Regions from separate parts of the Actinomadura sediminis genome, predicted to be linked through region 2. Evidence: riboswitches for the same ligand, from Rfam matches in the RefSeq annotation. Region 2 holds a riboswitch; the other holds the start of a gene.
The links. Region 2 has a riboswitch for cobalamin ahead of ACFQ11_RS32385 (CbtB domain-containing protein). Riboswitches for the same ligand answer to the same signal wherever they lie in the genome.
Positions count from the first base shown of each region.

Region 1: another riboswitch for cobalamin. It lies ahead of ACFQ11_RS14365 (ABC transporter substrate-binding protein); the one in region 2 lies ahead of ACFQ11_RS32385 (CbtB domain-containing protein).

Region 1 covers NZ_JBHTJA010000022.1:63,467-78,412, forward strand. The annotation lists gene ACFQ11_RS14340 (ClpP family protease) at 1-187, shown strand, start outside; gene ACFQ11_RS14345 (helix-turn-helix domain-containing protein) at 212-595, opposite strand; gene ACFQ11_RS14350 (DUF6644 family protein) at 814-1,299, opposite strand; gene ACFQ11_RS14355 (hypothetical protein) at 1,296-1,937, opposite strand; gene ACFQ11_RS14360 (dihydrofolate reductase family protein) at 2,213-2,743, opposite strand; cobalamin riboswitch at 2,887-3,089, shown strand; gene ACFQ11_RS14365 (ABC transporter substrate-binding protein) at 3,127-4,134, shown strand; gene ACFQ11_RS14370 (FecCD family ABC transporter permease) at 4,131-5,189, shown strand; gene ACFQ11_RS14375 (ABC transporter ATP-binding protein) at 5,186-5,971, shown strand; gene ACFQ11_RS14380 (hypothetical protein) at 6,014-7,036, opposite strand; gene ACFQ11_RS14385 (glycerophosphodiester phosphodiesterase family protein) at 7,340-8,404, shown strand; gene ACFQ11_RS14390 (Fur family transcriptional regulator) at 8,511-8,939, shown strand; gene katG (catalase/peroxidase HPI) at 8,980-11,208, opposite strand; gene ACFQ11_RS14400 (Fur family transcriptional regulator) at 11,242-11,646, opposite strand; gene ACFQ11_RS14405 (SDR family oxidoreductase) at 11,832-12,539, shown strand; gene ACFQ11_RS14410 (alanine/glycine:cation symporter family protein) at 12,772-14,163, shown strand; gene ACFQ11_RS14415 (hypothetical protein) at 14,619-14,946, shown strand, end outside.
Region 2 covers NZ_JBHTJA010000116.1:1,232-16,177, forward strand. The annotation lists gene ACFQ11_RS32315 (nuclear transport factor 2 family protein) at 1-43, opposite strand, end outside; gene ACFQ11_RS32320 (CU044_5270 family protein) at 176-1,147, opposite strand; gene ACFQ11_RS32325 (RNA polymerase sigma factor) at 1,140-1,742, opposite strand; tRNA gene ACFQ11_RS32330 (tRNA-Glu) at 1,889-1,961, opposite strand; tRNA gene ACFQ11_RS32335 (tRNA-Glu) at 2,009-2,081, opposite strand; tRNA gene ACFQ11_RS32340 (tRNA-Gln) at 2,104-2,175, opposite strand; gene ACFQ11_RS32345 (fumarylacetoacetate hydrolase family protein) at 2,358-3,122, opposite strand; gene ACFQ11_RS32350 (cellulose binding domain-containing protein) at 3,145-4,110, opposite strand; gene ACFQ11_RS32355 (hypothetical protein) at 4,186-4,566, opposite strand; gene ACFQ11_RS32360 (antibiotic biosynthesis monooxygenase family protein) at 4,904-5,257, shown strand; gene ACFQ11_RS32365 (GNAT family N-acetyltransferase) at 5,303-5,584, opposite strand; gene cimA (citramalate synthase) at 5,640-7,217, opposite strand; gene ACFQ11_RS32375 (branched-chain amino acid aminotransferase) at 7,532-8,659, opposite strand; gene ACFQ11_RS32380 (3-isopropylmalate dehydrogenase) at 8,830-9,885, opposite strand; cobalamin riboswitch at 10,016-10,137, shown strand; gene ACFQ11_RS32385 (CbtB domain-containing protein) at 10,191-10,421, shown strand; gene ACFQ11_RS32390 (CbtA family protein) at 10,432-11,157, shown strand; gene ACFQ11_RS32395 ((2Fe-2S)-binding protein) at 11,132-11,857, opposite strand; gene serA (phosphoglycerate dehydrogenase) at 12,415-14,004, opposite strand; gene ACFQ11_RS32405 (thymidylate synthase family protein) at 14,210-14,908, opposite strand.

The DNA.
Region 1 (14,946 bases), on a different contig from region 2:
CCTGCAGGCGGACGAGGTCGTCCGCGTGCGCGCGGACATCGAGGACATCCTCTCCCGGCACACCGGCCAGGACACCGCGACGCTGCGCGCCGACACCGACCGCGACCGCGTGTTCACCGCGGAGGGGGCGCTGGAGTACGGCCTCATCGACCACGTGATCGAGGAGCGGCAGCCGGCCCCCGCGTAGGCCCGCCAGGGCCCCGGGGCCCGCCTATGCGGCCAGGGCGTACGCGGCCCGGCAGGTGGGGCTCGCCGGAGCGGACCCGGCCCGCGCCGTTCCCGCCGGGACGGTCCGGGCCGGGACGGCCAGGAGGGTCGTCGCGACCGCGAGCGTCAGATCGGCGAGCGTCGTGTCCAGGGCGCCCGCGACCGCGGCGATCATCTCGCTCGACGGCTCCTTGACGCCGCGTTCGATCTCGGAGAGGTACTGCGGCGAGACCCCCGCGCGGCGGGCGGTCTCGACCAGGATCTCGCCGCGCTCGAGGCGCAGGCGGCGCAGGCACGAGCCGAGCGCGTCGCGCCACAGCGGCTCCGCCGCCGGGCGCGTCGAGTCCGGCTCGCGCGGCGTCTCGTCCGATCGGGTGCTCTCGGCCATGCGCACATCGTAAGTCGGCGGCGCCGCCGTGCCCACGCGTTCCGCCCACCGCTGAACGGCCGGGGACGGACGCGGCGGCCCGGCGGACGCACCGGCGATTTCCCCGATCACCCTCGACAGCACCGACCACGTCCTCGCCACCCGCAACGGGCAGCACGTCATCACCGCCTGGCTGCGGTGGCACCTGGCCGACGAGGGGTTCCGCCGCGCGGCCGCGGTCAGGTGTAGGCGATCAGGCGGCCGCACACGATCACGAGCGGCCAGGTGGTGAGGGAGACGAGGGCGGCGGCGCGGGCGGACGGCGGGGGCCGGACGCCGTCGTCCCAGTCGCGGACGGTGCGGAAGACGCCCGTGTGGAAGAGCAGGATGTTCAGGCCCGCGGCGCCGATGAGCAGGACCTTCACCTGGAACGCGGTGTTGTGCGCGACCAGCGTGGCGTTCGCCGAGAACAGCAGGAGCCCGGTGGCGGCGGCCACGGCGAACCCCGCGCGGGACCACGGGAGGGTGTGCCGGGCCAGGGCAGCGACCGGGAGCCGCCGGGAAACGCCCAGCAGCCGCAGATCGAAGATCGCGATGGCGCCGAACATCGCGGCGATGCCGACGAGGTGGGCCGACGCGGTCAGCGCGTACGTCCACCGGCCGTCCCGGACGGCGGCGGCCGGGGCGGTGGCCTCCAGCCAGGTGAGGACGCCGTCCAGGGTCATCGGCCCGCCCGGCGGGTGCGGAGCCGGATCAGGCCCGCGACCAGGCCCGCCGCCACCAGCGCGCCCCCGCCCAGCAGGAACACCGGCGGGTCGTCCGCGCCGGTCGCCGCCGGGCCGCCCGCCCGCCCCGGCGTGCTCCGGGCGCCCGGCGCGGACGAGCGGGAGCGTGCGGCGTCGAGGCAGCGGTCCACGATGCGGGTGATCGACCCCCGGTACCGGTGGGCCCCCGTGCCCGTGTAGATCATCTGGACGCGCAGTTCGCCCGCGTACTCGTCGCCCTCGGCGTCGCACCGGCGGTAGACGATCGCCGCGACCTCGTCCCCGGTGTTCGGGCGTCCGGACAGGTCGTTCAGCGTGCCGGTGATGTCGGGCGGCAGGAGCAGCTCGCGGACCTGCCCCGCGCCCTCCGGGACGGGCGGGCCGCTCCACGCGTCGTGCCCGCGCAGCCGCTCGGCGCCGGGCAGCCGGGACGGGACGGCCAGGTCCGCCGGAACCTCGATCCGCAGCCGCGCGTGGGGGAACCCGTACCGCGCCTGGATCACCCGCCCGCGCAGGTAGAGCGGCCGGCTCGCGTCGTAGCTGCCGCCGCCCCCATGGTGCGCGAGCATCCCGTGCGACATGAGGAAACCGACGATCATGCGTGTCCTCCCGTGTGAGTCTCCCTCTTACTACTGAGGCGCACATAAAGGAACGCGAAAGGCCCCTAGGGTTCGGGGTGACGTCACCCTGCGACGGTCTGTTCGAGCGTGCCGAGCGCTACCTCGGCCCCGTGACGCACGCCGAGCCGCCGGACGTCCTCGGGTACGACCGCGGGTTCGCGATCGGCTTCCACCGGCACCCCCCGATGACCGCCCCGGGACTCCTTTCGTCCACGACGATGACGGCACCGATCTCTACCGGGAGTCGGCCGGCGTCAGGGGTACACGACGCGGTACCAGTGCGCGGGCTCGTCCTCGAGCTGTTCCAGCCGGACGCGCGTGCCGCCGGGGCTGTCGAAGAGGCGCACGCCGTCCCCGAGGAGCACGGGGGCGACGAAGACGAGCACCTCGTCGAGGATCCCGGCCTCGATGCACTGGCGGGCGACGTTCGCGCCCAGGATGTTGACGTAGCGGTCGCCGGCGGCGGCCCGGGCCTCGGCGACGGCGGTGCGGAGGTCGCCGACGAAGGTGATCCCCGGGACCGGCTCGGCCGGGGGCCGGTGCGTCAGGACGAACATCGGCCCGTCGTACTGCCCGCCGAACGCGCCCTCCTTGTCGGTGCCCTCGTTCGGGTCGCCGCCGCCGAAGGTGCCGTTGCCGGCGATGATGGCGCCGATCCGGTCGACGAGCCCTTCGGCCGCCGGGTCGGGGTCGGCCAGGTGCTCCGTCAGCCAGGACATGTCCCCGCCCGGTGCCGCGATGAAGCCGTCGAGCGACATCGTCGCCGAGTACAGGAGCTTTGCCACGGTTCTTCCTTTCGTCATGGTCGAGAGGTCCGACCGGGCGGGGAGCCCGAACTCATCGGGCCGCCACCGGAGGACCGCCGCACCCCGTCGCCGCCGCCCGCGCGATGCAGCCGCACCCGCAAATGCACGTTCTGCGACGTTCGTCATGAAGGCGGCGGTTGCCTGCTGTGCCACAATGGCCCGCGTAGGCGACGGCGGAACGAGGAAGCCGGTGTGAATCCGGCGCGGTCCCGCCACTGTGATCGGCGAGCGGACCCCGAACACGCCACTGCCCCTCCGGGGGCGGGAAGGCCGGGGCGAGCGACGACCCGAGAGCCAGGAGACTCACGCGGTCGCCTCCTCATGGGAACTGGGGCGGATCTCCCCAGAGAGGAGAGGCTGACATGCCCGTGGGAATCCCGGTGGTCCGGGGTCGCGGCGGACGCGCGCCCGCGTTCGTGCTCGCGTTGCTGCTCTTGGTGTCGGGCTGCGGCGGGTCCGGCCCGTCCGCGGACGGACCGGACGGGCCCGTCCCGCCCGGCTTCCCGGTGACGATCGAGAACTGCGGCGTCACGACCACCTACGAGCGCCCGCCGCGGCGCGCCGTATCGCTGAACCAGCACGCGACCGAGGTGATGCTCGCGCTCGGCCTCGAACGGTCGATGGTCGGCACCGCGTTCCCCGACGACGCCGTCCTGCCGGAGTTCGCGGAGGCGTACGGCGGGATCGAGGTGCTCGCCGACGAGTACCCGTCGTTCGAGGTCCTGCTGGCGGCCGAGCCCGACTTCGTGTACGGCGGCTGGGCCAGCGCGTTCGCCGAGAACGACGGGCGGAGCCGCGCGGCCCTGCGGAACGCCGGCATCGGCACGCACCTCAACATCGAGGAGTGCCCGGACGGTCCGGTGACGATGGCGACGGTCGAGGAGGAGATCCGCACCGTCGCGAAGATCTTCGGGGTGCCCGCCCGCGCCGAGGAGCGGATCGCGTCGATGCGCGCCGTGCTGCGGCGGACCGCGGACGCCCTGGCGGGCGCCGACCCGCTGAAGGTCGCCGTGTACGACAGCGGCGACCGGACCGTCCTCACCTCGGGCGGCGCCGGGATCGGCAACGAGATCATCCGGCTCGCGGGCGGCGCCAACCTGTTCGCCGACCTCGACGACGCCTACGGGGACGTCTCGTTCGAGCAGTTCGCCGAACGCGCGCCCGAAGTGATCGTCATCTACGACTACGGCGACCGGCCGGTCCGGGAGAAGAAGAGGTTCCTGCTGGACAACCCCGCTCTGCGGGACGTGCCCGCGATCAGGAACGAGCGGTTCGCGGTGCTGCCGCTGTCGTCGACGGTCACGGGGGTGCGGGTGGCGGACGCGGTGGAGACGCTGGCCCGCCAGCTGCACCCGGACCGCTTCGCGTGACCGGACACGCGGGACGGGCCGCGCTCCCCCGCGTGCGCGCGCCGTACCCGCTCGTCCTGGGCCTGCTCGGGGCGCTGCTGCTCGGGACCGCGACGGCCGGGGTCGCCGTCGGGTCCGTCGGCATCCCGCCCGGCGACGTGTGGGGCGTCCTCCTGCACCGGCTCCACCCCGCGCTGGCGGCCGCGGACTGGACGCCCGCCCGCGAGACGATCGTGCTCGACGTGCGGCTCCCGCGGGTCGTCCTGTGCGGGGTCGTCGGCGCGGGCCTGTCGGTGTGCGGCATGGCGCTGCAGGCGATCGTCCGGAACCCGCTCGCCGACCCGATGCTGCTCGGGGTGTCGTCCGGCGCGTCGGTCGGGGCGGTGCTGGTCGTGGTGTTCCACGTGTCCTGGTTCGGGATGTTCACGCTGCCGCTGGCCGCGTTCGGCGGCGCCCTCCTCGCCCTCGTCCTGGTGTACGCGCTCGCCCGCTCGGGCGGCCGGATGACGACCGTGCGGCTCGTCCTCGCGGGCGTCGCGACGGCCGAGGTGCTGTCGGCCGTCGCGAGTTACCTCGTCATCACCTCGGACGACCCGCACGGCGCCGAGTCGGCGCTGCGCTGGATGCTCGGGGGGCTGGGCGGCACCACCTGGACGGTGCTGTGGATCCCGGCGGCCGCCGTGCTGGCCGGGACCGCGATCCTGCTCGGGCTGTCCCGCCCGCTGAACCTGCTGCTGGCCGGGGAGGAGGCCGCGACGGCGCTCGGCATGGACGTGCACCGGTTCCGCGCCGCGCTGTTCGTGCTGGTCGCACTGATGATCGGGACGATCGTCGCGGTCAGCGGCGCGATCGGGTTCGTCGGGCTGATCATGCCGCACGCGGTCCGGCTGCTGGTCGGCGCCGACCACCGCCGCGCGCTCCCGGTCGTCGCGCTGCTCGGCGCGTCCTTCCTGATCGCCGCCGACCTGGCCGCGCGGACCCTGGTCAGCCCGGAGGAGATCCCCGTCGGCATCCTCACCGCCCTCGTCGGCGGCCCGGTGTTCCTGTACCTGATGCGGCGGAAGGCGGCCCGGTGACCGCGAGGGGCGCGCCCGGGACGCTCGAGGCCGAGGCGGTGTCGGTCGTGCTCGGCGGCCGGACGCTGGTCGACCGCGTGTCCCTGGTCGCGGCGCCGTCCCAGGTCGTCGGTCTCATCGGGCCGAACGGCGCGGGCAAGTCGACGCTGCTGCGCACGTTCTACCGTGCGCTGCGCCCGGCATCCGGACGGGTCCTGCTGGACGGCGACGACGTGCGGCGGGTCCCCGGGCGGCGGCTCGCGCGGCGGCTCGCGGCCGTCCTGCAGGAGGCCCCGGGGGACTTCGAGCTGACCGCGTACGACGTCGTCGCCATGGGCCGCACCCCGTACAAGCGCGCGTTCCAGGGCGACGACGCCGCCGACCGCGAGATCGTCCTCGCCGCGCTCGCCGAGCTGGAGGCCGCGGACCTGGCGGACGCGCCGTTCGACCGGCTGTCGGGCGGCGAGAAGCAGCGCGTCCTCATCGCCCGCGCGCTCGCGCAGCGCACCGGGACCCTGGTGCTGGACGAGCCGACCAACCACCTCGACCTGCGGCACCAGATCGACGCGCTCCGGCTCGTCCGCCGCCTCGGCGCCACCGCCGTCATCGCGCTGCACGACCTCAACCTCGCCGCGGCGTACTGTGACCGCGTGCACGTGCTGGACGGCGGCCGGACGGTCGCCGCGGGGACGCCCGCCGAGGTGCTCACCCCGGACCTGCTCGCCGCCGTGTACCGCGTCGACGCCGAGGTCACCGAGCATCCCCGCACGGGCGTCCCGCAGATCACGGTCCTGCCGGAGTGACCCGGACGTCCCGGACGCGGAGGGCCGCGCGGCCCGCCCCGGTCACCCCGGGGCGGGCCGTGCGCCCTCGGCGGGGCCGCCGCCGCGGTTCCCCGGAGGCCGGTTCGGCTCGACGGCCCGGTGGACCAGCTCGGCGAGGTTGTAGCCGACGATGCTCGCGACGTCGGCCAGCCCGGGGGTGCTCACGATGGCGTTGGCCTCACCGGTGCTGAGGCTGCGGTGCCAGCGGGTGTCCGCCTTGGGCTTCTCGTTGTTCCAGTAGGGCCGCGCCTTCTCCACGAACTTCTCCGCCTCGGCCCGCGCGGGCCCGTCGAGCCGTCCGATGTGCTCGTCGAGCTGCTCCTTGCCGACGTACGGCACGAAGGAGCTCCAGTTGCCCCCGGCGTCGTGGATCCGGCTGTTGTCCGGCTTGTCCCGCAGCGGCAGGTGGAGGAAGGCGGCCAGGCGTTCGAGGTGGCGTTCCGGGCGCGCCATGTAGCCCTCGTAGCGCACCACCATGTGCGGGAGCCCGTGCGTGTTCACCGTCCGGAGCGCGTCGACGTAGGTGTTCCGCCAGATGCCCGCCCCCTGCCACAGCGGTTCGCCCGTCCGGTTGCGGTGGCTGATCGCGAAGGCGATCGGGTTCCGCGCGGTGAGGATCACGCTGATCGGGTTCCGGGTCGCCGGGTCGGCCCGCTTCTGCTCGACGGCCCGCCGGAGCCAGGCGACGTACTTGCTGCCGTCGAGGATCGCCGAGGCGCCCAGCGACCGCGCGAACTCCTCGTGCATGCCGAGGATGTCGTCGTAGGTCACCCGCTCGCGGAGCGCGTCGGTGAAGTGGCCGCACTCCCGGCCGAGCAGGGAGCAGGGGCCGCAGATCGTCCCGGCGTCCTGATGGCTGAACCCGGGGAGCTGGGTGAAGTTGTTCAGCTCGCCCACGTAGTGGGCCTTCTTGATCCGGGTCGTCACGTCGCGTCCGATCAGCGTCGACCCCGAGAACAGGGTGCCGAGGACGAAGACGGACGCCGGAGGCCGATCCGGCGTCTTGGGGAGCCGGGAGCGGATGTTCAGGAGCCTCCCGGGCACGGCCGGAGCTCCTTGCGTCTCAGAGTTCATGCGTCTCAAAGTTCATGTTCACGCCCACGGTGACGACGAGTGGCTTCCTGCGCCCTTTCACCCCGGTCGGCGCCGGTGGGCGGCGCCGCGGCACGAGCAGGACACCCCGCACATTGTGCCGGTCGCCGCCGCGGGCCGCGCACGGCGCTCGAGGTGGGCGGCTGTTCAGGCGGTGATCACGCGGGCGTCACCCGGTGCACGGGCGGGCGCTGCGGCCGGCGTCGAGGGTGGTGGCCGCCTCGGCGCGGTGCCGGGGCGGAAGGAGGAGCGCAGATGAGGATGTGGCGGAAGGCCGCGGCGGGATGCGCGGCGGCCGTGCTCGCGGGCGGTATCGCGGTCCCGGCCGAGGCCGGGGAACGGCGCGGGACGAGGTTCGACCTGCAGGCGCACCGGGGCGGCCTCGGGCTCGTGGCGGAGAGCACGACGGCGGCGTTCGCGAACGCGCTGGAGCTCGGCGTGAGCACGCTGGAACTGGACGTGCAGATCACCGCGGACCGGCGCGCGGTCGTCACCCACGACCGGCGGGTCGCCGCGCACAAGTGCCGGGACACCGGCCCCGCGTTCCCCGGCGACCCCGAGTACCCGTACGTCGGCAAGTACGTCAAGGACCTGACGCTGCGGCAGGTGCGGACGCTGGACTGCGGGTCGCTGACGCTGCCGGAGCACCCCGGCCAGCGGCCCGTTCCGGGGGCGCGGATGCCGCTGCTGAGCGAGGTGTTCGACCTCGTGCACCGGTACCGGGCCTACGGGGTGAAGCTCAACATCGAGACGAAGGTCGAGGCGGGGGCGCCGCACGAGACGGCGCCGCGCGAGCAGTTCGTCCGGATCACGGCGCACGAGGTGCGCAGGGCGCGGATGCTGCGGCAGGTGACGATCCAGAGCTTCGACTGGGGCGCGCTGATGCGGATGCGGGAGGTGGAGCCGCGGCTGGAGCTGGTGGCGCTCACCAACTACGACTTCCTGCAGACCGGGCGGCCGGGACGGTCGCCGTGGCTCGGCGGCATCGACATCGACGACTTCGGCGGCGACCCGCTGAAGGCGGTGAAGTCGTTCGGCGCGTCCGCGTTCTCGCCGGTGCACGGCTTCCCGCAGAACGGCAAGGTCACCGACCCCGGCTACCGGCCCTACGTCACCGCGGACATGGTGCGGCGGGCGCACCGGCTGGGGTTGAAGGTGGTGCCCTGGACGGTCAACGACCCGGCCACGATGGACAAGCTGATCGACGACGGCGTGGACGGGATCATCACCGACCGGCCCGACCTGCTCCGCGCGGTGATGGACGACCGCGGGTTCAGGCTGCCGAAGCGGTACGAGGCGCGCGGGCCGCACCCCCGGTAGGGCGTCCTCGGCGGTTGACGCGAGCGGGTAGTTTGCTGCTGGCCGTGCCCGGCCCGCATCATTCGTTGTCTTGAACCGTTCGCATTTGTGAAGTTAGGTTGGCGCCATGACCGCATCCCAGACCCCGAACGCCGCCCAGGAGCTGCGCGGTGCCGGCCTGCGGGTGACGGCGGCGCGCGTGGCGCTGCTCGAGACCGTCCGGGCCGGCGACCACCTCGGTGTCGAGGCGATCGCGTCGGGGGTCCGCGACCGTGTGGGCCACATCAGCCTGCAGGCGGTGTACGAGGCCCTGCACGCGCTGACCGCGGCGGGTCTCGTGCGGCGCATCGAGCCCGCCGGGAGCCCGGCGCGGTTCGAGGGGCGCGTCGGCGACAACCACCACCACCTGGTGTGCCGCCGGTGCGGCGCGGTCAAGGACGTCGACTGCGCCGTCGGGCACCCGCCGTGCCTGGACCCGGTCGACGACTCGGGATACCTGGTCGACGAGGCCGACGTGACGTTCTGGGGGCTGTGCCCCAGGTGCCGGGCCGCCTGACGGCCGGGCCGGCCCGCGCGGGCCGGCCCGGAACGGTCGGTCAGGCGAGCGCGGCCAGGTCGTACCGGTCGAGGTTCATGACCTTGTCCCACGCGGCGACGAAGTCCTGGACGAACTTCTCCTTCGCGTCGTCGCTGGCGTAGACCTCCGCGACCGCGCGGAGTTCGGAGTTCGAGCCGAACACGAGGTCGGCGCGGCTGCCCGTCCAGCGCACCTCGCCGGACGCGTCGCGGCCCTCGAAGGTCTCCGAGTTCTCGTCCACCGGCTTCCACACCGTGCCCATGTCGAGCAGGTTGACGAAGAAGTCGTTGGTCAGCTTCCCGGGGGTGTCGGTGAGGACGCCCAGGGACGTCTGACCGTGGTTCGCCTCGAGGACGCGCAGGCCGCCGAGGAGGACGGTCATCTCGGGGGCGCTCAGGGTCAGCAGGTTCGCCCGGTCGATCAGCAGGAACTCGCCCGGCAGCTCGTGGCCCTTCTTGAGGAAGTTGCGGAACCCGTCGTGCATGGGCTCCATCACCTCGAACGACTCCACGTCGGTCTGTTCCTGCGACGCGTCCGTGCGGCCCGGGGTGAACGGCACCTCGATGTCGTGGCCGGCGTCCTTCGCGGCCTTCTCGACGGCGGCGCACCCGCCGAGCACGATGAGGTCGGCGAGCGAGATCCGCTTGCCGCCCGTCTGCTCGGCGTTGAACGCCTCCTGGACCTCCTCCAGCCTGCGCAGGACGGTCGCGAGCCGCTCGGGGTCGTTGACCTCCCAGTTCCGCTGCGGCTCGAGCCGGATGCGGGCGCCGTTGGCGCCGCCGCGCTTGTCGGTGCCGCGGAACGACGCCGCCGACGCCCACGCGGTGGAGACCAGCTCCGAGACCGACAGGCCCGAGTCGAGCACCCGGGCCTTGAGGGCGGCGACGTCCTCGGGGCCGACGAGCTCGTGGTCCACCGCCGGGACCGGGTCCTGCCAGACGAGCTCCTCGGTCGGCACCTCGGGGCCGAGGTAGCGGACGACCGGCCCCATGTCGCGGTGCGTCAGCTTGAACCAGGCGCGGGCGAAGGCGTCCGCGAACTCGTCCGGGTTGTCCTTGAAGCGCCGCGAGATCGGCTCGTAGATCGGGTCGAAGCGCAGCGACAGGTCGGTCGTCAGCATCATCGGCTGGCGGTTCAGCGTGCCGTCCTCCGGGTCGGGCACCGTGTTGGCGCCCGCGCCGTCCTTCGGCCGCCACTGGTTCGCCCCCGCCGGGCTCTTCGTCAGCTCCCACTCGTAGCCGAACAGGACCTCCCAGAAGGTGTTGTCCCACTTGGTCGGGGTGGGCGTCCAGGTGACCTCGAGGCCGCTGGTGTGGGAGTCGCGGCCCTTGCCGGTGCCGTGCGTGCTCTTCCAGCCGAGGCCCTGGTCCTCCAGCGGGGCGCCCTCGGGCTCGGGGCCGATGTGCTCGTCCCCCGGGGCCGCGCCGTGCGTCTTGCCGAAGGTGTGGCCGCCGGCGATCAGCGCGACGGTCTCCTCGTCATTCATGCCCATGCGGCCGAACGTCTCGCGGATGTCGCGGGCCGCGGCGACCGGGTCGGGGTTGCCGTTGGGGCCCTCCGGGTTGACGTAGATGAGGCCCATCTGCACCGCGGCCAGGGGCTTCTCCAGGTCGCGGTCTCCGCTGTAGCGCTCGTCGTCGAGCCAGACGGTCTCCGGGCCCCAGAAGACGTCCTCCTCGGCCTCCCAGGCGTCCTCGCGGCCCCCGCCGAAGCCGTACGTCTTGAGGCCCATCGTCTCGAGGGCGACGTTGCCGGCCAGGATCATCAGGTCGGCCCAGGAGATCTTCCGGCCGTACTTCTGCTTCACCGGCCACAGGACGCGGCGGGCCTTGTCGAGGCTCGCGTTGTCCGGCCAGCTGTTCAGCGGCGCGAACCGCTGCTGGCCCGCGCCGGCGCCGCCCCGGCCGTCGCTGACGCGGTAGGTGCCCGCGCTGTGCCACGCCATCCGGATGATCAGCGGCCCGTAGTGCCCGAAGTCGGCCGGCCACCAGTCCTGCGAGTCCGTGAGGACGCGCGCGATGTCCTCCTTCACGGCGGGCAGGTCGAGGCTGTTGAACGCCTCGGCGTAGTTGAAGTCCTCGCCCAGCGGGTTCGCCACGGGGGGGTTCTTGGCGAGCATCTTCAGGTTGAGCCGGTCGGGCCACCAGCCGCGGTTGCCGCCGCCCTGCGTCGGGTGCGGGGCGCGGGTCCGCGCGACGGGGCAGCCGCCCTCGCCCGCCTTGTCGGTGTCGTGAACGTTGTCGGCCATGCGATTCCTTCCGGTGCTGAGCGGGGGTGGGGATCAGGAACTCTCGGCGGTGGAGCAGTCGGGACACAGCCCCCAGTAGACGACCTCGGCCTCGTCGACCGCGTAGCCGCGATCGTCCGACGCGGTCAGGCACGGCGCGTCGCCGACCGCGCAGTCGACGTCGGCGATGGCGCCGCAGGCCCGGCACACGAGGTGGTGGTGGTTGTCGCCGACCCGCAACTCGTAGCGCGCCACGGACCCGGACGGCTGGATGCGCCGGACGAGCCCCGCGGCGGTCAGCGTGTGCAACGAGTCGTACACGGCCTGGTGGGAGACCTTGGGAAGGCTGCTGCGCACGGCACCGATGATCGTGTCCGTGTCCGCGTGCGGGTGCGCCAGCACCGCGCTCAGCACGGCCGTCCGGGGACGGGTCACGCGCAGAGCGGCCCCGCGCAGCATCCGCTGGAAGTCCAAGGCCGTCGCCACGTCGGAAAGACTGTCCCAGTTTCTTGAACCAGTCAAGAGTAGGAATCGATAAGGGAGAAAACGTTGATCTCACCCCGCCTGACGTGCCCGGACGCGCCCGGGCCCCGGCCCCGCGCTCGCCCCCGGCCGGGCCGGTCTTCGCGGGTACCCTGCCCGGCATGAGCGAAACCGCGATCATCACCGGGGCGGCGGGCGGCATCGGCGCGGCGACGGCCCGGCTGCTGGCGGCGTCCGGTGCCCGCTGCGTGCTCGTGGACCGCGACCCGAAGGTGGCGGACGTCGCCGCGTCGATCGGCGGCACCGCCCTGGTGGGCGACCTGACCGACCCCGACCTGTCGGTGCGGGCCGCCGCGGACGCGGGGGACGGGCTCGGCCTGGTCGTCCTCAACGCCGGGACGAACTGCGCCGACAAGGACCCGGCCACGCTCGACCTCGACCGCTACCGGGCGGTCGTCGGGGTGAACCAGCACTCGGTCACCTACGGGCTGCGGGCCGCGCTGCCGGCGCTGCGGCGGCGCGGCGGCGGCTCGATCGTCGTGACCGCGTCGCTCGCCGCGCTGCACGGCGTCGAGCAGGACCCGATCTACACGATGACGAAGCACGCGGTCATCGGCCTGGTGCGCGCCCTGTCCGGCCCGCTGGCGCGGGAGGGCATCCGGCTCGGCGCCGTCTGCCCCGGGCTCGTCGACACCCCGCTCATCGAGGGCGGACGCGACCGCTTCCGGGCGGCGGGCGTCCCGATGCTCACCGCCGACGAGGTCGCCGCCGCGATCGTGGAGACGCTCCGCGACGGCGAGCCCGGCACCGAACTCGTCGTCCGTCCGGGCCGGACGCCCGTACGGTACTCCCCGGCCCCGGTCCCATAACCTGCGCGCCACGGCACATCACCGCGGGCCGCCGCGTTGCGGACGTCCGGCCCTGCGCGGCGGCCGAAAGAGGCCCGTGACCGTGGGCGAAGCACCGGACGAGCTGCGCCCGCCGGCTGCGCACGGTGCGCCGTCCGCCGCCCGCCGGCGACACGCCGCTGATCTTCACAAAGCCACGAATGCGGGATACGTTCCCAGCAGTAACGTACGTCTCAGTTAGCGCGGTGGTTCGATGGAGTCGTTGGAAACCTTCCTGTCCGACGTGAGCGGCTTCGTCTGGGGCCCTTGGCTGCTCATTCCCCTGCTTCTGCTGACCGGCCTCTATCTCACGATCCTGCTGCGCGGCGTGCAGTTCCGCCACTTCAAGCTCGCCTTCTGGCTCGCGTTCATCAAACGGAGCGACGGCGCCGACAGCGAGGGCGACATCGCCCACTACCAGGCGCTGACCACGGCGCTGGCCGCCACCGTCGGCGTCGGCAACATCGCCGGCGTCGCGACCGCCATCGCCCTCGGCGGGCCGGGCGCGGTGTTCTGGATGTGGTGCACCGGCCTCGTCGGCATGGCGACCAAGTACAGCGAGGCGTTCCTCGGGGTGCGGTTCCGGCGCAAGGACGCCGCCGGGGAGCAGAGCGGCGGCCCCATGCACTACCTCCGCGAGGGGATCAAGGGCCGCCTCGGCTGGTTCCTGGGCGGGTTCTTCGCCATCGCGGGCGTCCTCGCGTCCTTCGGCATCGGCAACATGGTCCAGGCCAACACCGTGACCAGCAACGTCGAGTCCGAGTGGGGCGTGCACACCTGGGTCACCGGCCTGATCATCACGGTCCTGGCCGCCCTGGTCATCCTCGGCGGCATCAAGGCCATCGGCCGGATCACCGCCCTCTTCGTGCCGATCATGATCGTCTTCTACATCCTGGGCGCGCTCGGCGTCCTGGCGTTCAACATCGGCGAGCTGCCCGGCGCGGTCGGCCTCATCTTCACCGACGCCTTCACGGGCACGTCCGCCACCGGCGGCTTCGTCGGCGCGGGCGTCGCCGCGGCCATCCGGTACGGTGTCGCGCGCGGCATCTTCTCCAACGAGTCCGGGCTCGGCACCGGCGGCATCGCCGCGGCGGCCGCCAAGACCACGCACCCGGTGCGGCAGGCCCTCGTGTCGATGACCCAGACCTTCATCGACACCCTCGTCGTCGTCAGCTTCACCGCCCTCGCCATCATCGTGACGGACGCCTGGAAGAGCGGCGGCGAGGACGAGGCGGCCACCTTCACCGCCCTCGCCTTCGACGAGGGGCTGCCGGGCGACTGGGGCAGCATCATCGTCACGTTCGGCGTGCTGTTCTTCGCGTTCTCCACCCTGCTCGGCTGGTCGTACTACGGCGAGCGCTGCATGGAGTACCTGTTCGGCCGCAAGGCCGTGCTCCCCTACCGGCTGTTCTTCATCGGGATGATCTACGTGGGCTCGGTGTCCACGATCACCGTGGTGTGGAACTTCTCCGACGTGATGAACGGGCTGATGGCGCTGCCGAACCTCGTGGGCCTGCTCATCCTGAGCCCGCTCGTCTGGCGGGAGACCCGCAGCTACTTCAAGCACGGGCCGCAGGAGGAGCCGTCCGACGCGATCAAGACCTGACGACTCCCGCACGACTCGGCCCCGGGACGCCCTCCCGGGGCCGAGTCATGTTGGAACAGGTTCTCGTGAGACGCACGGATCACCGTTCTCCGCAATGGCGACGATCAACAATGAATCCGAATACGCCACACCTTTCATTTCTGCAATGTGAGCCACTTCCCTCACTGCAACACCATGTAACGCGACTTACATAGATGCCAAAAGAAGCCGTCGATGTAGTCACCTTTAGGGCGTTGACCGCCCCCCGCCCCTTGCCTATGGTGTGAATAGAACGCGTTCTAGCTAGACGGTCGGAGACTCGGGTCGATGGAGACGAGACGTCCTCCGGCCGGCCGTCCCCGGTACGCACCTTCCCCGATCCCCCGGCCACGGACGGGTGAGGCCGGACCGCGGGACTCCCACCCCCTTCCTCCGGGTGCAGGCGCGACGCCCACGTCCCCGAAATGAGGACCCCCTTGTCCCGCATCAGCAAGAAGGCCGCGTTCCTCTCGACGACCGCGGCGGCCGCACTCACCGTCGCCATGACCGCCACCCCCGCGCTGGCCTGGCCGGCCGGCAGCTTCACCGCCACCCTCGACGGTGACATGGTCATCGACGCGGGCATCGCCGCGACGTGCACCGACTCCACGCTCAGCGGGTCCGTCGCCGCGGACGGCACGCTCACCGTCACCAACGCGTCCGTCTCGGGCTGCGGCGTCACCGTCACCCCGGTCGGGCTGCCCTGGAGCGGCAGCCTCAGCAACGGCGTCGCGTCCTTCAACGGCTTCAAGATGAGCGCCATCG
Region 2 (14,946 bases):
GCCGCTCGACGATCCGGTCGCGGTCGCTCATGGTGGAGGTCATCCCTCTCCTATACGGCGCGCGTCCCGCCGGCCGCCGCCCCGTTCCCGCTCAGCGGGCCCCGCCCGCCGCCGCGGCCACAGGGCCGCGGGCGGCGGGCGCGGTTCCTGCCGCACGGATCTCTCCGCGTCCGGGTCAGGGCAGGTTCGGGACGGCCGGGGCCTCGTTCGTCCATTCGGCGGCGAGGTAGTGCGTCGTGCCCGTCCAGCGCCCCTTGCGCTTCGGGTCGGCGGTGACCCGCCTGGCGAGGACCTGGGAGGTCTTCGGGTCGATGATCAGCCGGAACCCGGTCGTGCCGGACTGCGGGGTGCTGAGCTCGAAGGTCAGCACGACGCCCTTGCGGCCCAGTTCGTCGGTGGCCTTGCCCGCCGTCTTGACACCGGGCGTCGCCGCGAGGACGCGGAACGCCGCCGCGCGGACCTTCGGCGTGACCGGCTGGTCGGTGATCAGGCCGACGAGTGCCTCCACGAGGTATCCGTGCCGGGTGGTCACCGGCTTCCCCGTCTCCTCGTCCCGCTCGATGGGCGGGATGTTGCGTTCGGCCGTGGCCTTCAGCTTCGCGGGGTCGGTCGGCAGCCCCTGCAGTTCGGAGAGGGAGGGGTCGGCGCCGAGGACGGTCGTGCCCATCGGCGGGAGCCCCTTCAGCTCATGGAGCTCGGTCGCGGGCACCCCCGGCTCGGTCTTCGCGGACCGGCGCCCGGTCCAGCGCCGTCCGTCCCGGGTCGTCCAGGTCGCGCGCACGCTCTTGCCCCCGGCGAGGTTCAGCGTGGCGACGTGCCAGTACTTCCCGTCCGCGGGGGCCGTCGCGGCCTGGTCGGCGGCCGCCAGCAGGATCGTCCGCGCCGTGGGCGCCTGCGCGACGGGGGCGGCGGGGGCGGCGGGGTCGTCCCCGGGGACGACCACGGTGGTCACGGCGAGGGCCGCGGCCGCCCCGGCCGTGAGGAGGCCGAGCCCCCAGGTCGGACGGACGCGCCGCCGTCCGCGGGCCGCCGCCGGGGCGGCGCCGGTCAGGTGCGCGTCGAGACGGGCCCGCGCCGCGGCGACGCTCCGCGGCTCCGGGCCGGGAAGGGCGTCGTAACGCTCCCGAAGTCGCTGCGTTTCATCCATGGTTCGTCGTCTCCTCGCCGGTGGGGGGCAGGACCTTGCGGAGCTTGCGGCGGGCGCGGTTGACGCGGGACCCGACCGTGCCGACCTTCACGCCCAGCGCGCTCGCGGCCTCCGTATAGCTGAGCTGGGCGCAGACGACGAGCAGCAGCGCGTCCCGGTCGCCCTTGGACAGCGCGGCGAGCCCGCGCGCGAGGTCGGGGCCGAGCGTCTGCGCGCTCACCCGGTCGGCGACCCGGTCGGCGTGGTCGCCGGGGGCGGGCGGCTCGGCGGTGCGGGCCAGCGCCCGGTAGTGCCGCACCTCGCGGCGGCGGTGCCGGGAGATCAGGTTCGTCGCGATGCCGTAGAGCCAGGCGCGCGCCTCGGGCCGGTCCGGGTCGTAGCGGTCGCGCCGATCGAACGCGGCGAGGAAGGTCTCCGCCGCCACGTCGTCGGCGGCCGAGGCGCCCAGCCGGGCCGCCGCGTACCGGTGGATCGCGGCGTGGTACCGGTCGAAGATCTGCGCGAACCGCTCCGGTTCGGCCCGCGAGCTCGCGATGATCGACGCGTCGGTCGTCTCCGTGGGGGCCCGTTCAGATGGTGTGTCGGTCACGGTCATGCATCCGGCGCCTTTCTCGGGAGGGAATCAGCACTGATTGCCCGAACCCGCGCATGTTCTTCTCGCCGGCCGCCCGATGCCTCATCGGCCCATGAACGCAAAAAAACCGCAGACCGTGGGTCTGCGGTTTCGTGTCGCGTGGACAGTACCCCCGAGCGGATTCGAACCGCCGTTACCGCCTTGAGAGGGCGGCGTCCTAGGCCACTAGACGACGGGGGCAGGACGTGCCGTCCGCTCCCGCGCGTTGCCGAGGAGAAGCGAACGTGTACCCCCGAGCGGATTCGAACCGCCGTTACCGCCTTGAGAGGGCGGCGTCCTAGGCCACTAGACGACGGGGGCCTGTCCGCTGTCGCGGACGCAGCTGGGGTACCAGGACTCGAACCTAGACTAACTGAACCAGAATCAGTCGTGCTGCCGATTACACCATACCCCAGAGAGGTACGCGGGCTTCCTGCCGTTTCGGGCCGGTCGCTCGCGCCTCGATGAGAATACAGGAGTTGGGGACTTGGACCAAAACGATTAGCCGACGGCCGTCCGCACGCCTCCGTCGCGCGGAGTGCGCCCCCCGCGGGCCGGCGCCCGGGCCGCGCCGGGCGCCTTCCGCGTTCCGGCCGCTCAGTCGCGGGCGATGACCCGGTTGGTGAGGGTCCCCACGTTCTCGACGGTCACGGTGACCTCGTCGCCGACCTCCAGCGGGCCCACGCCCGCCGGGGTGCCGGTCAGGATGACGTCCCCCGGCAGCAGCGTCATGACCTGGCTGACGTACTCCACGAGCCTGGGGATGTCGTGGATGAGCTGCGACGTGCGGGCGCTCTGCCTGACCTCGCCGTTGACGGACGTGCTGATCGCCAGGTCCGCGGGGTCGGCCTCGGTCTCGATCCACGGGCCGAGCGGGCAGAACGTGTCGAATCCCTTCGCGCGCGTCCACTGGCCGTCCCTGGCCTGCAGGTCGCGGGCCGTGACGTCGTTCGCGCAGGTGTAGCCGAGGATCACCTCGGCGGCCCGGGACGCCGGGACCTCCCGGCACATCCGGCCGATCACCAGCGCGAGCTCGCCCTCGTGGTCGACGCGCTCGGACAGCTTCTCCGGGTAGGCGATCGCCTCGCCCGGCCCGATCACGCTGGTCGACGGCTTCGCGAAGATCAGCGGCTCGGCGGGGGCCTCCCCGCCCATCTCCTCCGCGTGCTCGGCGTAGTTCTTGCCGATCGCGATGACCTTGCTCGGCAGGATCGGGGCCAGCAGCCGGACGTCGGCGAGCGGGAAACGGTGCCCGGTGAAGGTGAGCTCTCCGAAAGGATGCGCCGCGACGGCGGCGACGGTGTTCTCCTCCACCACCCCGAAGGACATGCCCTCGTCGGTGGAGAACCTCGCGATACGCATGTTCGAGAGCCTAGTACCCCGGTCAGAGGCCGCACCCCGCGCCGTTCACGACGCATTCGGCGGGCGGCGCCGGCTCCCCCGCGGCGCCGAACCGGACCGTCACCGTGCCCATCGGCGGGACGGCCGCCGCGCCCGGCGTGTTCTCGATCACCGCCCGCTCGCCGCCCCGCACCAGCCGTCCGCCCCACGCGTTGCGGACGTCCGAACCGGGCGCCAGGAACGACAGCCGCCACGACGTCAGCGGCCGTCCGGTGCGGTTGGTCACGACGAACGAACCCTCGTAGTAGCCCGGACCGTCCTCGACGACCCGGTAGGCGACGCCGTCGCCCCGCAGCGGCGGCTCCGCTCCGGCGGCGGGCGCCTCGGGCACCGCCGTGGACGGCCCGGTCGTCGACGGCCCGGTCGTCGGCGCGGGCGCCGCACCGCCGCCCGTCCCGCCGGGGGTCCCGGCCGTGGACGTCGCCGTGGGCGTCGCTGTGGGCGTCGCCTCCGGGGCGTCGGCCGGTTCCCCGTCGCCGCCGAGGGCGAACACGGCCCCGAGCGCCACGGCGACCACGAGCACGCCGGTTCCGAGCGCGAAGGCGGGGCCGCGAACCTTCCCTCCGCGCCCGCGCACCGGCGGCGCGTGAGGCCCGGGCGGGGTCGGCGACGGGCCCGCGAGTTCGGCGGTGCCGCCCGACCGTCCGCGCCCGGCGGGCGGGGCGTGCAGCGGCGCGACCCGCACGTCCTCGGGCTCGCGCGGGCCGCGGCCGTCCGGTGCGGTGTCCCCTGGTGCGGTGTCACCCGGTGCGGGTGCGGTGGGCGCGGTGTCGCCCGGCGCGTCCGCGGGCTCTTCGCGGACGTCCGCGGGCGCGTCCGGCGGGTCGGGGTCGGTGGCGTTCGGGTCGGCGGCGTTCGAGTCCGTGCCGGGGGCGGCGAACTCGGTGGTGGCCGCGTGGTCCGGGGGCAGGTACCGGCGTTCTGGGCGCGGGGTCGGGTCGCCGCTCATCGGTCGCTCTCCCGTCGTCGGTCTCATGGAGTCCGACGGCCGGGACGGCGGCGAGGTTCGTCCCCGGCGGGCGGTTCAGCCCGTCGCGGTGGGTTCGAGCCCCCGCCGTGCCGCCTGCCGCTGGTGCCGGTTCAGCATGTCGGTGATCAGCTCGATGGCGTCCGGCGTGGTGGCGGCCTGCACCCCGCTCAGCCAGCGCGTGGCCTCCGCGAGCAGGTCCTCGGCGGACTCGTCGGACGCATCGGCGGACCGGGCGTCGGCCAGCCGGCCCAGCACGGCGCCGAGCCGCAGGGCCGCGCCGGCGTGCCCGGACTCGGCCGCCCGCCGGTACCAGCCGGCGGCCCGCTCCAGGTCGCCCTCGTGCTCGTACACCCGGCCCAGCCCGAAGGCCACGTCGACCCGTTCTCCGTCCGTCGGACGCCCGAGGTCCTCGGGGTTCCAGGGTCGGACAGGCATACGATCACTCCGGTGTTTCGGGGGCTGGGGAACGGCATGCGGGAACGCCGCGCGTGCCGCGCTCGTCCCATGGTGACCGTCCCGCCCGGAAACCGCCACCGATTTCCGCGATTCCGCGGGAACTCCTCCTGCGCCGCGCCGCCACCGGCGGAAAGACCGGCACGGGGTCCTCGGCGCCCCCGGCCCGGGCGCACGCCTCGAAGCCCACCGGCGTCGATGTCGGTGTCACTGTCGGTGTCACTGTCGGCGCGGCTCTCCTGGAGGGCGGGACGCCGTGGCCTCGGGCCGTGTAGGACGATGCAGGGAGAGCAGGCACCCGAGGCGAAGGAGACCCGCGTTGTCCGTCGTGAAGATCAACGTCCTGACCGTGAACCCGGAGATGCGCGAGGAGATCGAGCGCCGGTTCGCCGGCCGGGCCGGGCTGGTGGAGTCGGCCGAGGGGTTCGAGGGCTTCGAGCTGCTGCGTCCCGTCGAAGGCCAGGACCGGTACCTGGTGTACACGAAGTGGCGCAGTGAGGAGGACTTCAAGCGCTGGACCGAGAGCCGGCAGTTCCAGCGGGGCCACGCGGAAGCCGCGAAGGACCGCCCCGCCGGCCACGGGCACGGGCACGGCGGCCCGGCCGCGGCGGGCGCGGAACTGTGGAGCTTCGAGGTCGTCCAGAGCGCCGGACCGAAGCCCGGCGATTCCTGAACGGCCGGCGGCGTCCGTCCGGCCGGGCGGACGCCGCCGGGGTCGTCAGCGGGCCACCAGGTCCCCGTAGTCGGGGTGCTTCTCGATCCACCCCTTGACGAACGGGCAGAGCGGGACGACGCGCAGGCCCTTCGCGCGCACGTCGTCGAGCGCTCCCCTGACCAGCGCGCCGCCGACGCCCTTGCCCTTGAAGGCCGGGTCGATCTCGGTGTGCGTGAACATGACGACGCCCTCCCCCGGTTCGTACTCGGCGTACCCGGCGGAGGCGCCGTCCACGGTGGCGTCGTAGCGCTGCTCGGCGGGATTGTCGGTCACTTCGGTGCTCATGCACCGATCATGCCCACTGATCCCCCGGATACTTCGGCGCCCCTGCGGGGCCCGGTCAGCCGACCTCGTGGCCCGCGTGCAGCAGGCAGTAGGTGACGGCCTCCTCGAGGGCCTGCCAGGACGCGGCGATGACGTTGTCCTCGACGCCGACGGTGCCCCACTCGCGGGTGCCGTCGCCCGACTCGATCAGGACCCGGGTGCGGGCGTCGGTGCCGTGGGAGCCCTCCAGGATGCGGACCTTGTAGTCGACGAGCTCCAGCCGCGCCAGCTCCGGGTACAGCCGCTCGAGCGCGATGCGGAGCGCGTTGTCGAGGGCGTTGACGGGACCGTTGCCCTCGCCGGTCGCGATGATCCGCTCGCCCTTGGCGTGCAGCTTCACGGTCGCCTCGCTGACCATGGAGCCGTCCGGGCGGCGCTCCACGATCGACCGCCACGACTCGACCTCGAAGTGCCGCTGCCGGACGCCCGTCAGCTCCTCCCGCAGCAGGAGCTCGAAGGAGGCGTCGGCGGCCTCGTAGGTGTAGCCGGTCGACTCCAGTTCCTTGACCCGGTCGACGACGGCCTTGGCCTTGTCGCCGGACAGGTCGTAGCCGAGCTCGCGGCCCTTCAGCTCGACCGAGGCGCGCCCGGCCATGCTGGAGACCAGCATCCGCATGTCGTTGCCGACGGCGGCCGGGTCGATGTGCTGGTACAGGTCCGGGTCGACCTTGACGGCGGACGCGTGCAGGCCCGCCTTGTGCGCGAACGCCGACAGGCCCACGTAGGGCTGCTGCGAGCTCGGCGTCACGTTCGTGACCTCCGACACGGCGTGCGCGATCCGGGTCATCTCGGCGAGCTGGTCGTCCCGCACGAGGTTCATCCCCCGCTTGAGCTGCAGGTTCCCGACGAGGGTGAACAGGTTCGCGTTGCCGCTGCGCTCGCCGTACCCGTTGGCGCACCCCTGGACGTGCGTGGCGCCGGCCTTCACGGCGGCGAGCGAGTTCGCCACCGCGCAGCCCGAGTCGTCGTGGCAGTGGATGCCGACCCGCACGCCGAGGGACACGACGTCGTGGACGACGTCGGCGAGTTCGTCCGGCAGCATGCCGCCGTTGGTGTCGCACAGCGCGACGACGTCCGCGCCGGCCTCGGCGGCGGTGCGGACGGCCTCCAGCGCGTAGGCCCGGTTGGCCTTGTAGCCGTCGAAGAAATGCTCGGCGTCCAGGAAGACGCGTTGGCCCTCCGCACGCAGGTGGGAGACCGTGTCGCGGATCATCGCGAGGTTCTCCTCCAGGCTGGTGCGGAGGGCCAGCTCGACGTGCCTGTCGTGACTCTTGGCGACCAGGGTCACGACGGACGCGCCGGATTCGCGCAGCGCGGCGACCTGCGGGTCGTCGGCCGCCTTCACCCCGGCCCGGCGGGTCGCGCCGAACGCGGTGAGCCGCGCGTGCCTCAGGTCCAGCTCGGTCCGAGCCCGCCTGAAGAATTCGGTGTCCTTGGGGTTGGCGCCCGGCCAGCCGCCCTCGATGAAGCCGATGCCCAGGTCGTCCAGGTGCCGCGCGATGGCGAGCTTGTCGGCCACGGAGAGGTTCAGCCCCTCCTGCTGCGAGCCGTCGCGCAGCGTGGTGTCGTAGACGTGGAAAGCGTCACCTTGCATGGTTTCGGAAACCCCCAGATATGGGCGGATCGGCGCCAGGACACAAAAAAGACCCCTCACGGACGTGAGAGGTCTGCGCGCCGGCGTTGTCCCGTCAGATGCCGGCGCGCCAGCCGATAATCACGAGGCTGTGGCGCATGATGCGACCCAGTGTGCCACACCCGATCCGATGCTGAGAACGCGATCCCACATCCCGAGACGCAGGGGGACGGAGAACCGGTCTCCGTCCCCCCGCGTCACGACGCCAACAGGCGCATCTGCCAAGCCCTCACCGATGCGGCACTCGCACGCGGCGCCCGTTGAGGGAGGGCCGCCTAGCGGCCTGACGCCGAGGGCGCCGCGACGATCTCGTGGACCCAGCCGTACGGGTCGGGGCGGGTGCCGTACTGGATGCCGATGAGTTCCTCGCGGAGCCGCATCGAGATCTCGCCGGGCTCGCCGTCGCCGATCGTCCATTCGCGGTCGTGGCCCTTGACGTGCCCGACCGGGCTGATGATCGCGGCGGTGCCGCAGCCGAACACCTCGGTGATCTCGCCGGACTCGCAGCCCGCCTGCCACTCCTCGATGCTGATCTTGCCCTCTTCGGCCTGGATGCCGAGGTCGGGCGCGAGCTTGAGCATCGAGTCGCGGGTGATGCCGGCGAGGAGGGTGCCGGTCAGCGCGGGCGTCAGGATCCGGGCGTCCGAGCCGGAGCCGTAGACGAACATGAGGTTCATCGAGCCGACCTCCTCGACCCAGCGGTGCTCCACCGCGTCGAGCCAGACGACCTGGTCGCAGCCCTTCTCGACGGCCTCGGCCTGCCCGGCGAAGGACGCCGCGTAGTTGCCGCCGAACTTCGCCTCGCCGGTGCCGCCGGGGGCCGCGCGGGTGTAGTCCTGCGACAGCCACACCGAGACGGGCTTGATGCCGCGCGGGTAGTACAGCCCGGACGGCGACGCGATGACCATGAACAGGAACTCGCCGGCCGGGTTGTTGACGCCGAGCGCGCGGGTGGTGGCGAACATGAACGGGCGCAGGTAGAGGCTGTGCCCCTCGGTGTCGGGCACCCAGTCGCGGTCGGTGGCGACGAGGAGCTCGCAGGCCCGGACGAACAGGTCGTCCGGGATCTGCGGCATCGCCATCCGCTTGGCGGACCGGTTCATCCGCGCGGCGTTCATGTAGGGGCGGAACGTGACGATCGAGCCGTCCGGCTGCTTGTACGCCTTGAGGCCCTCGAAGAGCTCCTGCGCGTAGTGGAACACCTGGCACGCCGGGTCCATCGGGATCGGCCCGTACGGTTCGAGTTTCGCGTCGTACCAGCCGCGGTCCGCCGAGTAGCGGATCGTGACCATGTGGTCGGTGAAGTACCGCCCGAAGCCCGGGTCGGCCAGGACGCGTTCGCGCTCGGCGGCCGATGCCGGCCGGTCGGTGAGCGTGATCTCGAAGTCCAGGTTGCTGCTCATCGCGGTTGTCCTCTCGCGGATCGCCGGTGCGGCCCCGTCGCCGCATGGGCGTCTTAGTCCTTATTGTCGTACTTCGTGGAGGTGACTCCTCGGTAACGGCGCACACGGAAAAACCGGGCGCGCCGTACGGCACGCCCGGAGTGTCCCTGTTCCGGCGGAGAGGCGTGCCCCTAGCCGGATACTCGCTTGGCGATCGCGTCGCCGATCTGCGCGGTCGACCGGGCGCCGAGCGCGCCGCGCTCGCCCAGGTCGTCCGACACCGCCCGCTCGACCCGCCGCGCGGCGTCGCCGGCGCCGACGTGGTCGAGCAGCATCGCGACCGACAGGATCGTGGCGGTCGGGTCGGCCTTGCCCTGCCCCGCGATGTCGGGTGCGCTGCCGTGCACGGGCTCGAACATCGACGGCGCCGTCCGGTCCGGGTTGACGTTGCCGGACGCGGCGAGGCCGATGCCGCCCGCGATGGCCGCGCCGATGTCGGTGATGATGTCGCCGAACAGGTTGTCGGTGACGACGACGTCGAACCGCCGCGGATCGTTGACGAAGAACATCGTGGCCGCGTCCACGTGCGTGTACGCGGTGGTCACCTGCGGGTACTCAGCGCCGACCCGCTTCAGCGTCCGCTGGTAGAGGTCGCCGGCGAACGTCAGCACGTTGTCCTTGTGGACGAGCGTCAGGTGCCTGCGCGGACGCGACGCGGCGACCTCGAACGCGTACCGGATCACCCGCTCGACGCCGAACGCGGTGTTGACGCTCTCCTGCGTCGCGACCTCGTGCCGGGTGCCCTTGCGCAGGACGCCGCCGACGCCGGTGTACGGCCCCTCGGTGCCCTCGCGGACGACGACCATGTCGATGTCGTCCGGGGCGACGCCCGCGAGCGGGGTCGTGACGCCGGGGAACAGCTTGACGGGACGCAGGTTGACGTAGTGGTCGAGCTCGAACCGGGTCCGCAGCAGCAGCCCGCGCTCCAGCACGCCGCTCGGCACGCTCGGGTCGCCTACGGCGCCCAGCAGGATGACCTCCTGCTCGCGCAGCTCGTCGAGGACCGAGTCGGGCAGCGTCTCGCCCGTCCGGTGCCAGCGGGCGGCGCCCAGGTCGTAGGAGGTCTGCTCGAAGTTCAGGCCGCCGGACGGCGCGACCGCCTCGAGGACCTTCAGTCCTTCGGCGACCACCTCGGGGCCGATCCCGTCACCGGGGATGACGGCCAGACGGATGCTGCGGGATGCCATGCGCGCACTCTACTGCAAACGTCTCACTGCATGGGCTTCCGTCTCGCATTCCGGGCACATCGCCCCCTTGACCGACGCGGCGGCGGAGGGCACGCTCGGTACGACAACTTCACACCGAGGCGACGGTGCGCAGGAACCCGGTGCGACTCCGGGACGGTCCCGCCACTGTGACCAGGGAGCCTCCGCCATCCGGACCACGGCCGCACGGCTGGAAGGTCGGCGGAAGGCGGCGATCTGGGAGTCAGGACACTGACCCGTCGTCCTCCCATGACAGGGGGCGAGCGACCCCCGTGAGGAGACCCGCGATGGCACAGCACGCCGTCCCGTCCGCCGCGGCGCCCGACGCGCGTCCGGCGACGCCCGTCCGCGTCCCGGTCCGCGAGATCCTGCCGTGGGCGATCTTCGCATTCGTCCTGGCCGGGGTCCTGCTCTACTTCGTCGGCGCCGAACAGGGCGCGACGTCCGTCTTCGGCGGCACCTGGATCCACGAGTTCACCCACGACGGCCGGCACCTGCTCGGCTTCCCCTGCCACTGAGGCCGCCGCGATGATGAGACGACTGCTCGTCCGGGGCATGCTCGCGGGCCTCGCCGCCGCCGCGGTCGCGCTGGTGGTCGCGTGGATCTACGGGGAGCCGCGGGTCGCCGACGCCATCGCGTTCGAGGAGGCGGCGGCCCGCGCCGCCGGTGGCCACCCGCACGAGGAAGAGGTGGTGAGCCGCACCGCGCAGCGGACCGTGGGCCTGATCACCGCGGTGGGGGTGTACGGGGTCGCGGTCGGCGGCCTCTTCGCGATCGCGTTCGCGTTCGCGCAGGGGCGCCTCGGCGCGCTCGGCGCCCGCGCCACCGCCGCCGTGGTCGCGGCGGCCGGGTTCGTCGCGCTCGTGCTCGTCCCGTCCCTCAAGTACCCGGCGACGCCTCCGGCCGTCGGCGATCCCGAGACGATCGGGGGCCGTACCGCGCTGTACTTCGGGATGGCGGCGCTCGGCGTCCTGGCGACCGCGGCGGCGCTGATCGTGGGCCGCCGCCTCGTCCCGCGCCTGGGCGCCTGGAACGCGACGATCGTCACGGTGATCGGTTTCGTGGTCCTGATCGCCGTCGCGAACCGGCTCACCCCCGATCCCGACGCGCTCCCGGACGGCTTCCCCGCCACCGTGCTGTGGGACTTCCGGATCGCTTCGCTGGGGATCCAGCTCGCGCTGTGGGCGACGCTGGGCCTGCTGTTCGGCTTCCTGTCCGAGCGGGCGCTCACCCGCCGGACGGCCCCCGCCTGAGCAGGGCGCAGTCGCCGCACATGCCGCCGCCGGGCGGCACCCGGTAGTACAGGCAGCAGCTCCGCCGGACGAACCCGGCGGGGCCGAAGCCGCCGGTGCCGTCCAGCGGCGGGAGCGCCAGCAGCGCCCGGACGATCGCCGCCCGTGCGGGGTCGCGCGGGCCGACGTTCAGGCTTCCGGCGAGCGCCGACGCGGCGTTGCCCCACACGAGCCCGTCGGCGAGCCGGACGACGTCCGCCAGCGTGTCGCGGAGCGGCGCGAGGGCCCGGGCGACGACCTGGTCGTGGACGAGCCGCGCGGCGTCGTCCGTCCCGCCGGTGCGCCGCCCGCCGGGCGCGGCCAGCCACAGCGCGACGGGCGCGCCGGGCGCCCACCGCCAGTGCAGCCCCGCGAGGTCGGGGACGACGCCCCGCGCCGCCGCCGCGACCATCGGGGACCACAGCCGGGACGCGAGCCCTTGGAACAGGATGGAGGCGGCGACCCGCCGTTCGGACGTGCCGAGCCGTTCGGCGTACCGGGCGGTCAGGTCGGTGAGCCGCGCGCGGTCGGTCTCGGGGAAAGGCCGCCACGTGGGGTCGGCCTCTTCGGCCGGGTCGGTGCGGATCTCGAAGAACGGGCCGAGGCGCCCGACGTCCCGCAGGATGCCGGCGACCTCGCCCGGTTCGGCGGACTCCGCGACCACGCGGGAACTCGGCGTCATGCCCCAACCCTGCCGCGCCGCCCGCCCCCCGGCAACCGCCCGAGGCGACGCGCCTGAACGGGGCGCGACGCCGGGCGTATCGCCCGCCGGGCCCGCCGGGCCCGCGGGGCGGGCGGGAGCGGGTCAGCGGGTGGGGTGGCCGCCGTTGTCGCGGCGGTCCAGGGCGATCTGCAGGGCGCGGGCCGCCTCGTCGCGGGCGTCGTCGGCGGGCTGGGCGGCGGGCGCGGTGATGCTGTCCATGGGAGTCTCCGTATCGCTGAGCGGTTGGCGTGAGGGCCGCCGGGCGACCGTGGTTCGCACGGTCGGGCGCGGCATCGGACTCATGGCCGTGCGCTGCCTCCGCAGCGGGCCGGCCCGCCGATGATCAGGCCCCGCTGCGGCAGCGAAGGATTACCACGAAGCGCCGCATACTCCCTGCAACGGTACCCGCACCGCTGTGCGGTTGTCCCGACAGGTGACCGAAAATCTCAGTATGCGAGATGCAAAACGAGTGGACGGCGTGGGGGCGGGCGCCCGGCGCGGTGCCGGGCGCCCGCCCCCGCGGCGGTGGTCGAGCGTCAGCCGTCCAGGTCGACGCGGCGGCCCATGTCGGCGCCGACCTCGGTCTTGATGGCGTCGACGAGCTGCGACGGGATGGCGGAGTCGACGGTCAGGGCGATCAGCGCGCGACCGCCCTTGGCGTCCCGGCCGACCTGCATGCCGGCGATGTTGACCTGCGCGTCGCCGAGCAGCTTGCCGACGGCGCCGACGATGCCGGGACGGTCGACGTAGGAGAAGAACGCCATGTGCTCGGTCGGGACCAGCTCCATGTTGTAGCCGTTGATCTCGATGAGCCGCTCGGCGTGCTTGGGGCCGGTGAGGGTGCCGGACACCGACACGACCTCGCCGTCGGCCATGGTGCCGCGCACCTGGACGACGTTCCGCCAGTCGGGGCTGTCCTCGCTGGTGGTGAGGGTCACCTCGACACCGCGGTCGCGGGCCAGGAGGGGGGCGTTCACGAACGTGACGGCCTCCTCGATGACGTCCACGAAGACGCCCTTGAGCGCGGCCAGCTCGAGCACCTTGACGTCGTGCTCGGCGATCTCGCCGCGGACGACGACGTCGAGCCGGACCGGGACGCCGCCGGCGAGGGCGGTGAAGATCCGGCCGAGCTTCTCGGCGAGCGGGAGGCCGGGCTTGACGTCCTCGGCGACGGCGCCGCCCTGCACGTTGACGGCGTCCGGGACGAACTCGCCGGAGAGCGCGAGCTTCACCGAGCGGGCGACCTGCGTGCCCGCCTTCTCCTGCGCCTCGTGGGTGCTGGCGCCGAGGTGCGGGGTGACCACGACGTTGTCGTGGTGGAACAGCGGGCTGTCGGTGCAGGGCTCGCTGCTGAACACGTCGAGGCCGGCGGCGGCGACGCGGCCGTCCTTGATCGCCAGTTCGAGGGCCTCCTCGTCGACGATCCCGCCGCGGGCGGCGTTGACGATCCGGACGCTCGGCTTGACCCGGTGCAGCTCGCGGTCGCCGATGAGCCCGAGGGTCTCGGGGGTCTTCGGCAGGTGCACGGTGATGAAGTCGCTCTCGGCGAGCAGCTCGTCGAGCGTGACGAGCTTGACGCCGAGCTGCGCGGCGCGGGCCGCCTGCACGTAGGGGTCGAACGCGATCACGTTCATGTCGAACGCGGCGAGGCGCTGGGCGACGAGCACGCCGATGCGGCCGAGGCCGAGGACGCCGACGGTCTTGCCCTGGAGCTCGACGCCGGTGTACTTGGACCGCTTCCACTCGCCCTGCTTGAGCGCGGCGTGGCCCTGTGGCACGTTCCGGGCGGTGGCCAGCAGCAGCGCGATGGCGTGCTCGGCGGCGGTGACGATGTTGGAGGTCGGCGCGTTCACCACCATGACGCCGGCCTTGGTGGCGGCCTCGACGTCGACGTTGTCGAGGCCGACGCCGGCGCGGGCGACGACGCGCAGCCTCGCGGCGTGCCGGAACACCTCCGCGGTGACCTTGGTGGCGCTGCGGACGATCAGCGCGTCGACGTCGGCCACCGCGGGCAGCAGCCGCTCGCGGTCGCTTCCGTCGACGTGGCGGACCTCGAAGTCGGATTCCAGCACGGCGATGCCGGCGGGAGAGAGTTCTTCTGCGACGAGGACGACGGGCTTGCTCAAGGAAACGGTCCTTCGAAAGATGGATGTTCGGGTCGTGTGCAGCTGAAGTCGCGAGTCACCTCGTCGTGCGCTCGCCCCGTCGGCGAGTCTATCCCTCGCCGCGTCCGCTCATCGCGCACGGGGAAACACCCACCGGTAACTCACCTTTGTCCGGGTCTGTCAAGGGCGGGTCGGTGATGTGCGGGTCGGGCCGCGTCCGGACGGGTCACGCCGCGTTGGACTCGGGCTGGGCGGCGAGGATGCCCGCGACGCGGTCGGCGTCCGCCACGTGGAGGTGGGGGACGTCGACGAAGACGCGGAGCGGCCCGGACGGCAGGCCGAGGCGGTCGGCGACGTGGACCTGGACCTCGCGCAGCGGGAGGTAGGCGAGGTAGGCGCGGTGGACGTTCTGGGCGCGGAACATCGCCGTCGTGATCAGCCGGTAGCCGCGGATGCGGAAGGCGAGCACGGTCGGGGCGGGCACGGTCGAAGCGGGCACAGTCGGGGCGGGCACGGTCGGGGCGGGCGGGGCGCCGGCGGGCTCGCCGGGCGTCGTGAGCGGGATCCAGGCGCTGGTGGTCCAGGGGCGGGAGCGCAGGAGGTCGACGACCCAGCGGACCTGCTCGGCGTCCGGGCGGGCCCCGCCGGACGCGCCGTCCGCCGGGCCGTCGGGGCGGGTGCGGCCCCCGGCGGGGCGGCCGGGGCCGGCGAGACCGGCGCGGTCGCCGTGCTCGCGCAGGATGGGGTCGTCGCGGCTGACCGAGGCGATCTCGAACAGCAGCGGCGGGCCCTCGATGACGGGGCCGCGGTCGGCCATGCCGGCCTCACCGGCGGACCAGACGTGCCGCAGGCCGGCGATCCACGCCCGCCCGCAGGTTTCGAAGCGCCGGACGTCCGCGGCCGGCGCGTCCTGACCGTTCGACATATTCCACCCCGCGCCACGCTGCTCCCGGGCCGGGAAAT